DNA from 2 places in the Streptomyces sp. NPDC001480 genome. Region 2 is predicted to be linked to the other one. Evidence: predicted binding sites of a transcription regulator. Region 2 holds the regulator's gene; the other holds the start of a gene.
What was found. The regulator HrcA, encoded in region 2, represses chaperone genes, less so after heat shock. The targets are predictions, from matches to a motif close to TTNGCACTCNGNNNNNCNGAGTGCNAA.
Positions count from the first base shown of each region.

Region 1: groL (chaperonin GroEL) is a predicted target of HrcA. The motif match lies at 1,656-1,682, and genes of this name have one in related genera.

Region 1 is NZ_JBIAVX010000015.1:199,881-205,311, forward strand. It holds gene groL (chaperonin GroEL) at 1-1,492, opposite strand, end outside; gene ACFY01_RS33440 (cold-shock protein) at 1,853-2,059, opposite strand; gene ACFY01_RS33445 (ubiquitin-like small modifier protein 1) at 2,502-2,777, opposite strand; gene thrC (threonine synthase) at 2,774-4,060, opposite strand; SAM riboswitch class I at 4,079-4,233, opposite strand; gene ACFY01_RS33455 (glucosyl-3-phosphoglycerate synthase) at 4,376-5,320, shown strand; gene ACFY01_RS33460 (trehalose-6-phosphate synthase) at 5,404-5,431, shown strand, end outside.
Region 2 is NZ_JBIAVX010000005.1:266,789-272,219, reverse strand. It holds gene ACFY01_RS14170 (Uma2 family endonuclease) at 1-143, shown strand, start outside; gene ACFY01_RS14165 (DUF3097 domain-containing protein) at 121-936, opposite strand; gene ACFY01_RS14160 (MBL fold metallo-hydrolase) at 968-1,705, opposite strand; gene hrcA (heat-inducible transcriptional repressor HrcA) at 1,880-2,896, shown strand; gene dnaJ (molecular chaperone DnaJ) at 2,897-4,030, shown strand; gene ACFY01_RS14145 (nitronate monooxygenase) at 4,323-5,396, shown strand; gene ACFY01_RS14140 (16S rRNA (uracil(1498)-N(3))-methyltransferase) at 5,393-5,431, shown strand, end outside.

The sequences.
Region 1 (5,431 bases), on a different contig from region 2:
GGGTCACCTTCGCCGGGTCGATGATGCCTTCCTTGACCAGGTCGACGTACTCGCCGGTCGCGGCGTTCAGGCCGTGGCCCGGGGTCAGGTTGCGCACCTTCTCCACCACGACACCGCCCTCGAGGCCGGCGTTGACGGCGATCTGCTTCAGCGGGGCCTCGAGCGCCAGCTTGACGGCGGCGGCACCGGTGGCCTCGTCGCCCTCGAGCTCCAGCTTCTCGAAGACACCGGAGGCCTGGAGCAGGGCCACGCCGCCACCGGCGACGATGCCCTCCTCGACGGCCGCCTTGGCGTTGCGGACGGCGTCCTCGATGCGGTGCTTGCGCTCCTTGAGCTCGACCTCGGTGGCGGCACCGGCCTTGATGACGGCCACGCCGCCCGCGAGCTTGGCCAGGCGCTCCTGGAGCTTCTCGCGGTCGTAGTCGGAGTCGCTGTTCTCGATCTCGGCGCGGATCTGGTTCACGCGGCCGTTGACCTGGTCGGAGGAGCCGGCACCGTCGACGATGGTGGTCTCGTCCTTGGTGATGACCACCTTGCGGGCCCTGCCCAGCAGGTCGAGGGTGGCGTTCTCCAGCTTGAGGCCGACCTCCTCGGAGATGACCTCGCCGCCCGTGAGGATGGCGATGTCGCCGAGCATGGCCTTGCGGCGGTCACCGAAGCCCGGGGCCTTGACCGCGACGGACTTGAAGGTGCCGCGGATCTTGTTGACGACCAGGGTCGACAGGGCCTCGCCCTCGACGTCCTCGGCGATGATCAGCAGCGGCTTGCCCGACTGCATGACCTTCTCCAGGAGCGGGAGCAGGTCCTTGACGGAGCCGATCTTGGAGTTGGCGATGAGGATGTACGGGTCGTCGAGCGACGCCTCCATCCGCTCCATGTCGGTGGCGAAGTACGCCGAGATGTAGCCCTTGTCGAAGCGCATACCCTCGGTGAGCTCCAGCTCCAGACCGAAGGTCTGGGACTCCTCGACGGTGATGACGCCTTCCTTGCCGACCTTGTCCATGGCCTCGGCGATGAGCTCGCCGATCTGGGTGTCGGCGGCGGAGATGGAGGCCGTGGAAGCGATCTGCTCCTTGGTCTCGACATCCTTGGCCTGCTCCAGCAGGGCGGCGGAGACGGCCTCGACGGCCTTCTCGATACCGCGCTTGAGGGCCATCGGGTTGGCGCCGGCGGCTACGTTGCGCAGGCCCTCCTTGACCAGGGCCTGGGCGAGAACGGTCGCGGTGGTCGTACCGTCACCGGCGACGTCGTCCGTCTTCTTGGCGACTTCCTTGACCAGCTCGGCGCCGATCTTCTCGTACGGGTCCTCGAGCTCGATCTCCTTGGCGATGGAGACACCATCGTTGGTGATCGTGGGGGCGCCCCACTTCTTCTCGAGGACGACGTTGCGGCCCTTCGGGCCGAGCGTCACCTTCACGGCGTCCGCGAGCTGGTTCATGCCGCGCTCGAGGCCGCGCCGCGCCTCCTCGTCGAACGCGATGATCTTGGCCATGTGAAGTGGTCCCTCCAGGACTGGGGGTGATTCCTTCGGACCGCGCCCGCGCCCGCGACGGACGGCTCGCGGGCCCCGTGGTTCCTTGCCCCACTTGGCCTGCGGGCCTCACCGACCCGGTCCTTCGTTGTCACTCTCACCTTCAGAGTGCTAACGCCAATGATTAGCACTCGCCCATGCCGAGTGCAAGCGGCTCGAGCGGATACCCAGGTGAACAGCGGGCACGCACGGCGTCCGGGCGGGCCGGAGGGCCACCCGGCAGGCAGGAGGGCCACCGGGCAGGCCGAAGGGCCCGTACCCCGGGAGGTACGGGCCCTTCGAAGATGTACAGAAGAACGTCGCTGTCAGTCGGCGCGTGCTTCAGCTGGTCGCGAGCCGAACCATGTCCGCCTGCGGCCCCTTCTGGCCCTGCGAGATCTCGAAATCGACCCGCTGACCCTCTTCCAGGGTGCGGTAACCGTCCATCTGGATCGCGCTGTAGTGGACGAAAACATCCGCACCACCGTCGACCGCGATGAAGCCGTACCCCTTCTCCGCGTTGAACCACTTGACGGTGCCCTGAGCCATGCCTAACTCCCCTATTACTGGCCCTTGCACAGATCCACACCTCGCGGATCCGGGTCAGACCTCACCCCCCAAGGATTGGGGGCGTGCGCCGGAACGCGTCGACCGCGGCTGAATGTATCTGTCCAACTGCCGTCTGCAACAGGTCAATCGGACGAGAAATCTGGACGGGCACGGTCGGGAATCTGCCAAAAATTCGGCCGAATTCAGGGCAATTCGGGCCCCACAAAAGGCTCATAAGGCGCAAAAGATACGCACACTTTGGCTACTTCTTGTCGGGTGTGCGGTGCGAATCCGGGGTTCTCGACCCGGGGTTCAGGAGCGCGTTCCCCAACTGTACCGCGCTCAATCACACAGAATTGCCCCCTCCGCTTCTCTCACGGAGGGGGCAATTCGATGAACTCTCGGTAACCTGTGTTACCGAAGGTAATGTTCTGTCATTCGGTCAGCCGCCGGCGACGGCCGGAATGATGGAGACGCCCGCGCCGTCCGGGGTCGCCGTTTCCAGACCCTGCTCAAAACGCACGTCGTCGTCGTTGACGTACACATTGACGAAACGGCGCAGCTTGCCCTGGTCGTCCAGGACGCGGGCGGCGATACCGGTGTGGTTCTTCTCCAGGTCGGAGATGACGTCGGCGAGGGTCGCGCCCTCGGCCTGGACCTCGGCTTGGCCGCCCGTGTAGGTACGCAGGATGGTCGGGATACGGACGGTCACGCTCATGCGAGGCCTGCCTCTCGGAACGAATCGAGGTTGGGGCGGATCGTGGCGGTCAGGCCGGTGCCTGCCACCGCGTCCAGCGTCTTGAGGCCGTCGCCCGTGTTGAGGACGACGGTCGTCTTGGTCGGGTCGAGGACGCCGTTCTTGATCAGCTTCTGCGTGACGCCCACCGTCACGCCGCCCGCGGTCTCCGCGAAAATACCCTCCGTGCGGGCCAGCAGCTTGATGGCGTCGACCACCTGCTCGTCCGTCACGTCCTCCACCGCGCCGCCCGTGCGGCGCGCGATGTCGAGGACGTACGGCCCGTCCGCCGGGTTGCCGATGGCGAGGGACTTGGCGATGGTGTTCGGCTTCTGCGGGCGTACCACGTCGTGCCCCGCCTTGTACGCGGTGGACACCGGCGAGCAGCCCTCGGCCTGGGCGCCGAAGATCTTGTACGGCCTGTCCTCGACGAGACCGAGCTTGATCAGCTCCTGGAGACCCTTGTCGATCTTGGTGAGCTGGGAGCCGGAGGCGATCGGCACCACGATCTGGTCCGGCAGCCGCCAGCCGAGCTGCTCGCAGATCTCGTACGCCAGGGTCTTGGACCCCTCCGCGTAGTACGGCCGCAGGTTGACGTTGACAAAGCCCCAGCCCTCGCCCGCCGGGTCACCGATCAGCTCGGAGCAGAAACGGTTCACATCGTCGTAGTTGCCCTCGATGCCGACGAGCTCGCCGCCGTAGACCGCGGCCATGACGACCTTGCCCTGTTCCAGGTCGTGCGGGATGAACACGCAGGAACGGAAGCCGGCGCGGGCCGCCGCGGCGCCCACCGCGCCGGCCAGGTTGCCGGTGGAGGAGCAGGAGAGGGTGGTGAAACCGAAGGCGCGCGCCGCCTCCAGCGCCTGGGCGACCACGCGGTCCTTGAAGGAGTGCGTCGGGTTCCCGGAGTCGTCCTTCACGTACAAGTGCGACGCTTCGATACCGAGCTCGCGGGCCAGGTTGTCCGCCTTGACGAGGGCGGTCCAGCCGGGGTTGATGTTCGGCTTGTTGGCCACGTCCGCGGGGACGGGCAGGAGAGGCGCGTAACGCCAGATGTTCGCGGGGCCCGCCTCGATCCGCCGGCGGAGCTCCTCGGTGTCGTAGGACGAGAAGTCGTAGGCGATCTCCAGCGGGCCGAAACACTCCTCGCAGGCGAAGACCGGTCCGAGCGGCACCCGGTGGCCGCACTCACGACAGCTCAGCGCCGCGGCGGGGCCAAGGTCTACGGTGGAGTCAGTGGTGCTTGCAACAGTCTGCACAGCCATGTGAGGCGAGGCCCTTTCTCCTCATCTTCCTCACGACGCATCTCGCCGTGAGACGGATTTGGCACCTTCCCTAGCCGGGAGCCTCGCGGAACGATCAACACTGATCTACGAGACCGGCTGGAGGGTTGCCGGGGCTTCATCGGGCCGTGTCCCTCTGCCCCTCTGGATGAGCGGTATGCGGTTGTTGTGCGGTTGTGAACGACGGCGACCTCGGACATGCGATGGTCATCCGCGTTGTCCAAGACTGTAACCGAAGGCCGGGACAGTTGAGATAGTCGTCCGTACCGCGAGACAAACAGTGAGGAGCCGCCCACCGTGCTGGAAGAAGTCGAGCGCTGGCTGAGCAACCGCTCCTGGTCCGTCACCGATCGCCCGCTCCACCAGATCCTGGCCGCAAAGCAGCGAACAGGCCAGTCGGTCAGCGTCGTGCTGCCCGCGCTCAACGAGGAGGAGACGGTCGGCGACATCGTCGCGATCATCCGCCACGACCTGATGCGGCAGGCCCCGCTGGTCGACGAGATCGTCGTCGTCGACTCGGGATCCACCGACCGCACCTCCGAGGTGGCCGCCGCCGCCGGCGCCCGGGTCGTCCACCGCGACACCGTCCTGCCGCGGATCCCGGCCGTGCCCGGCAAGGGCGAGGTCCTGTGGCGCTCGCTGCTGGTCACGAGCGGGGACATCGTCTGCTTCATCGACGCCGACCTGCGGCAGTTCTCCTCCGACTTCGTGTCGGGGATCGTCGGCCCACTGCTGACCGACCCGGACGTGGACCTGGTCAAGGGCATGTACGACCGCCCGCTCGGCGGCGCTACGGGCCAGGGCGGCCGGGTCACCGAGCTGATGGCGCGCCCGCTGCTGAACATGCACTGGCCGCAGCTGGCCGGCTTCGTGCAGCCGCTCGGCGGGGAGTACGCGGCCCGCCGCTCGCTCCTCGAACAGCTGCCCTTCCCGGTCGGGTACGGGGTGGAGCTGGGCATGCTGGTCGACGCACTGCATCTGGTGGGCCTGGACGCCCTCGCCCAGGTGGACGTGGGAGTACGCAAGCACCGCCACCAGGACGGGCAGGCACTGGGCCGGATGGCCGCCGCCATCTACCGCACCGCCCAGCTCCGGCTGGCCCGCGGGCATCTGATCCGGCCCTCCCTCACCCAGTTCGAGCGGGGCGAGGACGGCTTCGAGCCGCGCACGTTCTCCGTTGACACGGAGGAGCGGCCGCCGATGGCGGAGATCGCGGAGTACGCGGCTCGCCGGGTGGCCTGACCCGGGCGGTGGCGATCCGCCGGGAAGGTGCGGGAAGGTAACCGTACGTTTGAGCGTTTCCGGCCCGGGCTAGGTTGAGACTCATGGCTTCCACGGCTTCCACGGCTTCCA
Region 2 (5,431 bases):
TCGGGAAGGGAGACGACGCCGACTATCAGCGGCAGCAGGTCACCAAGTTCGGGGCGCCGCTGCCACTGGAGGAACTCGGGCTCGAACTCGATACCACCGAGTTCGCAACATTCCCCAACGTCAGGCCCCACCGCTACCCGTAACGAAGTCGATCAGCTCCTCCACCCTCCCCAGCAGCTCCGGCTCCAGGTCCTTGTAGGACCCCACCCGCTTCAGGATCGCCTGCCACACCGCCCCGGTGTTCTCCGACGGCCAGCCCAGCGCCCGGCAGACCCCCGTCTTCCAGTCCTGGCCGTGCGGCACCCGGGGCCAGCCCGGAATCCCCAGGGCGGCCGGCTTCACCGCCTCCCAGATGTCGATGTACGGGTGACCCACCACCAGCGCGTGTTCGCTCGTCACCGACTCCGCGATCCGCCACTCCTTGGTACCCGGCACCAGGTGGTCCACCAGGACACCGAGCCGCGCGTCCGGCCCCGGGGCGAACTCGGCCACGATGGCGGGCAGGTCGTCCACGCCCTCCAGGTACTCCACGACCACGCCCTCGATGCGCAGGTCGTCGCCCCACACCTTCTCGACAAGTTCCGCGTCGTGCCGGCCCTCGACGTAGATGCGCCCGGCGCGGGCCACGCGCGCGCGTGCGCCGGGGACGGCGACCGAACCGGACGCGGTACGGGTGGGACGTACCGGAGCGGACGACGACGGCCGCACCAGCGTGACGACCCGGCCCTCGAGCAGGAACCCGCGCGGCTCCAGCGGGAACACCCGGTGCTTGCCGAAGCGGTCCTCCAGGGTCACCGTGCCCGCCTCGCAGCGGATCACCGCGCCGCAGAAACCGGTGCCGGGCTCCTCCACCACAAGACCGGGCTCCGCCGGGACCTCCGGGACGGGCTTCGGCTTCTTCCACGAAGGGGTCAGGTCGGCGGAGTACTGGCGCATTCGGATGACGATAGGAGAAGCCGCTCCGCCATCAGGGCGACACGCCGAAACGCGCCGCCAGCTCGTCGCGCTGCCGCCGCACGAACGCCGCGTCCACCACCGCTCCGTGACCGGGCACGTACAGCGCGTCCTCCCCGCCGAGGGCCAGCAGCCGGTCCAGGGCGGCGGGCCACTGGGACGGTACGGCGTCTGGACCGGCCTGGGGTTCGCCGGACTCCTCGACCAGGTCGCCGCAGAACACCACCTCGGGCTCGCCGGGAACCGAGCCGGGGACGAGCACCACGAGGTCGTGGCCGCTGTGCCCCGGGCCCACGTTGGCCAGCAGCGCCTGCCTGCCTCCGCCGAGGTCGAGGGTCCACTCGCCCGACACCAGATGGCGGGGCAGCGGAAGGGAGTCCGCCGCCTCGTCCGCCTCCGCCACCGGCACCCCCTGCCGGACGGCGTCCAGGCGGAGCTCCGCTCGCTCGTTGGCGAACAGCGCGTCCATGCCCACCGCCGCGAACATCTCCGCGCCCGCGAAGGCCGCCGCACCGAGCACATGGTCGAAATGGGGGTGGGTGAGCGCGAGATGGGTCACACGGCACCCGGCCAGCTCCTGGGCCTGCGCGCGCAGGCGCGCGCCTTCGGCGAGAGTCGACCCCGCGTCGACCACGAGCGCCGTACCCTCGCCGAGGACCAGCCCCGTCGTGCAGTCCCAGTGCGGCAGCCGGACCCGGCCCACCCCGGCGGCCACCCGCTCCCACCCCAGCTCTTCCCAAGTCACGGTCATACCGCGACGCTAGCGGGTACGACCAACACCCGGGCACGGCGGCACGAACCGGCCTTGCCCGGGGTGTACCCCACGGCCGTACACTGGGCCGGGGGATGCTGGCACTCGCGAGCTCAGAGTGCCAGGCCAAGGGCCCGAGGGCCGCAGGGGACGACTTTCTGGAGGTGTGCGCGGATGCTGAGTGAACGCAGGCTTCAGGTGCTGCGCGCCATCGTCCAGGACTACGTCGGCACGGAGGAGCCCGTCGGCTCGAAAGCGCTCACCGAGCGGCACAGCCTCGGCGTCTCCCCGGCCACCGTCCGCAACGACATGGCGGCCCTGGAGGACGAGGGGTACATCGCGCAGCCGCACACCAGCGCCGGGCGCATCCCCACCGACAAGGGCTACCGGCTCTTCGTCGACAAGCTCGCGGGCGTCAAGCCGATGACCGCCCCCGAGCGGCGGGCGATCCAGAACTTCCTCGACGGCGCCGTCGACCTCGACGACGTCGTGGCCCGCACGGTGCGGCTGCTCGCGCAGCTGACCCGGCAGGTCGCGGTCGTGCAGTACCCTTCGCTGACCCGCTCGACCGTGCGGCACGTGGAACTGCTCTCGCTCGCCCCCGCGCGCGTGATGCTCGTGCTGATCACGGACACCGGCCGGGTCGAGCAGCGGATGGTCGACTGCCCGGCCCCGTTCGGCGAGGCGTCGCTCGCGGACCTGCGCGCGCGGCTGAACAGCCGGGTCGCGGGCCGCCGGTTCACCGATGTGCCGCAACTGGTCGAGGACCTCCCGGAGGGCTTCGACATGGAGGATCGCGGTACGGTCTCGACTGTGCTCTCCACCCTGCTGGAGACACTCGTCGAGGAGAACGAGGAGCGGCTGATGATCGGCGGTACCGCCAATCTCACCCGCTTCGGACATGACTTTCCCCTCACCATCCGGCCGGTGCTCGAGGCGCTGGAGGAGCAGGTCGTCCTGCTCAAGTTGCTGGGCGAGGCGAAGGATTCGGGCATGACCGTGCGCATCGGCCACGAGAACGCCCATGAGGGACTCAACTCCACGTCGGTGGTGTCGGTCGGTTACGGTTCGGGCGGCGAGGCGGTTGCCAAGCTCGGCGTGGTCGGACCGACCCGCATGGACTACCCGGGAACGATGGGAGCGGTACGCGCAGTGGCACGGTACGTCGGACAGATCCTGGCGGAGTCGTAAGTGGCCACGGACTACTACGCCGTTCTCGGCGTGCGCCGCGACGCGTCGCAGGAAGAGATCAAGAAGGCCTTCCGTCGGCTCGCTCGCGAGCTGCATCCGGACGTCAATCCTGATCCCAAGACGCAGGAGCGGTTCAAGGAGATCAACGCCGCCTACGAGGTGCTGTCGGACCCGCAGAAGAAGCAGGTCTACGACCTCGGTGGCGACCCGCTCTCACAGGCGGGCGGCGGCGCGGGCGGTTTCGGGGCCGGTGGCTTCGGCAACTTCTCCGACATCATGGACGCCTTCTTCGGTACGGCGTCCCAGCGCGGCCCGCGCTCGCGGACCCGGCGCGGCCAGGACGCGATGATCCGCATCGAGGTCGAGCTGGACGAGGCGGCCTTCGGCACGACCAAGGACATCCAGGTCGACACGGCGGTCGTCTGCAACACCTGCAACGGCGAGGGCGCCGCGCCCGGCACCACCGCCCAGACCTGCGACATGTGCCGCGGCCGCGGTGAGGTGTCCCAGGTCACCCGGTCCTTCCTGGGCCAGGTCATGACCTCGCGCCCCTGCCCGCAGTGCCAGGGCTTCGGCACGGTGGTGCCGACGCCGTGCCCGGAGTGCGCCGGCGACGGCCGCGTACGCTCCCGGCGGACCCTGACCGTGAAGATCCCGGCCGGTGTCGACAACGGCACCCGCATCCAGCTCGCCGGTGAGGGCGAGGTGGGTCCGGGCGGCGGTCCCGCCGGTGATCTGTACGTCGAGATCCATGAGCTGCCGCACTCCACGTTCCAGCGGCGCGGCGACGACCTGCACTGCACGGTCACCATCCCGATGACCGCGGCCGCCCTCGGCACCAAGGTGCCGCTGGAGACGCTGGACGGCATGGAGGAGGTCGACATCCGCCCGGGCACCCAGTCCGGCCAGTCGATCCCGCTGCACAACCGGGGCGTCACGCATCTGCGGGGCGGCGGCCGGGGCGACCTGATCGTGCACGTCGAGGTCACCACCCCGACGAAGCTCGACCCCGAGCAGGAGCGACTGCTGCGCGAGCTTGCCAAGCTGCGCGGCGAGGAACGCCCGCAGGGGCAGTTCCAGCCCGGGCAGCAGGGTCTGTTCTCGCGGTTGAAGGACGCGTTCAACGGGCGCTGAGGTGAGCTGGTGCGCGGTGGCTGACCGGCTCTGCCGGGGGTCCGGGGGTTGCCCCCGGGCAGGCACGGTCAGCCGGGGCAGCAGGGTCTGTTCTCGCGGTTGAAGGACGCGTTCAACGGTCGGTGAGCGTGCCTGGGGCTGCCGCCCCCAGACCCCCGCTTCGGCCTGAACGGCCTCGTCCTCAAGCGCCGGACGGGCTTATTTTGCCTGGCCAGCGCCTACATCTTCCCCTGGCATATGTCAGGGGAAGCCCGGATTCGGACTTGTTCGGAGGACGTGACAACATGCCGTCATGTCCTCCGCACTGACCGATCTCTTCACTTATCCGATCGTGCAGGCCCCCATGGCGGGCGGCGTCTCCGTGCCGCAGCTCGCCGCCGCCGTCTCCGAGGCGGGCGGTCTCGGGTTCCTGGCCGCCGGGTACAAGACCGCCGACGGCATGTACCAGGAGATCAAGCAGCTGCGGAGCCTGACCGGCCGCCCCTTCGGCGTGAACCTCTTCATGCCGCAGCCGGAGTATGCCGAGTCCGGTGCCGTCGAGGTCTACGCCCACCAGCTGGCCGGCGAGGCCGCCTGGTACGAGACCGAGCTCGGGGACCCGGACAGCGGCCGGGACGACGGCTACGACGCCAAGCTCGCCGTGCTGCTGGACAACCCGGTGCCGGTGGTCTCGTTCCACTTCGGCGTGCCGAGCCGGGACGTGCTCGACTCGCTGCGCCGGGCCGGCACCCTCACCCTGGTCACCGCGACCACCGCCGAGGAGGCCCTCGCGGTGGAGGGGGCCGGGGCCGACGCGGTCATCGCGCAGGGCGTGGAGGCCGGCGGCCACCAGGGCGCCCACCGGGACGTCCAGGAGACCGACGGCTCCGGCATAGGTCTCCTCTCGCTGATCGCGCAGGTCCGCGAGACCGTGAGCATCCCGATCGTCGCCGCCGGCGGCATCATGCGCGGCAGCCAGATCACCGCGGCCAGGGCGGCCGGCGCGAGCGCGGCCCAGCTGGGCACCGCGTTCCTCGCCACCCCCGAGTCCGGCGCGAACGCCCTGCACAAGCAGGCGCTGACCAACCCGCTGTACGCCCGCACCGAGCTGACCCGCGCGTTCTCCGGCCGCCCGGCCCGCGGCCTGGTCAACCGGTTCCTGCGGGAGCACGGCCCGTACGCCCCCGCCGCCTACCCGGAGGTCCACCACCTGACCGCGCCGCTGCGCAAGGCCGCCGCCAAGGCCGGTGACGCGCAGGGCATGGCGCTGTGGGCGGGCCAGGGGCACCGCATGGCGCGCGACCTGCCGGCCGGGCAGCTGGTCGAGGTGCTGGCCGCCGAGGCCGAGGCGGCGACGACGGCGTTGTCCCAGGGCGGTGCCCGATGACCGCGCCGGTCTTCGTGGTCGACTCCCTTCAGGGC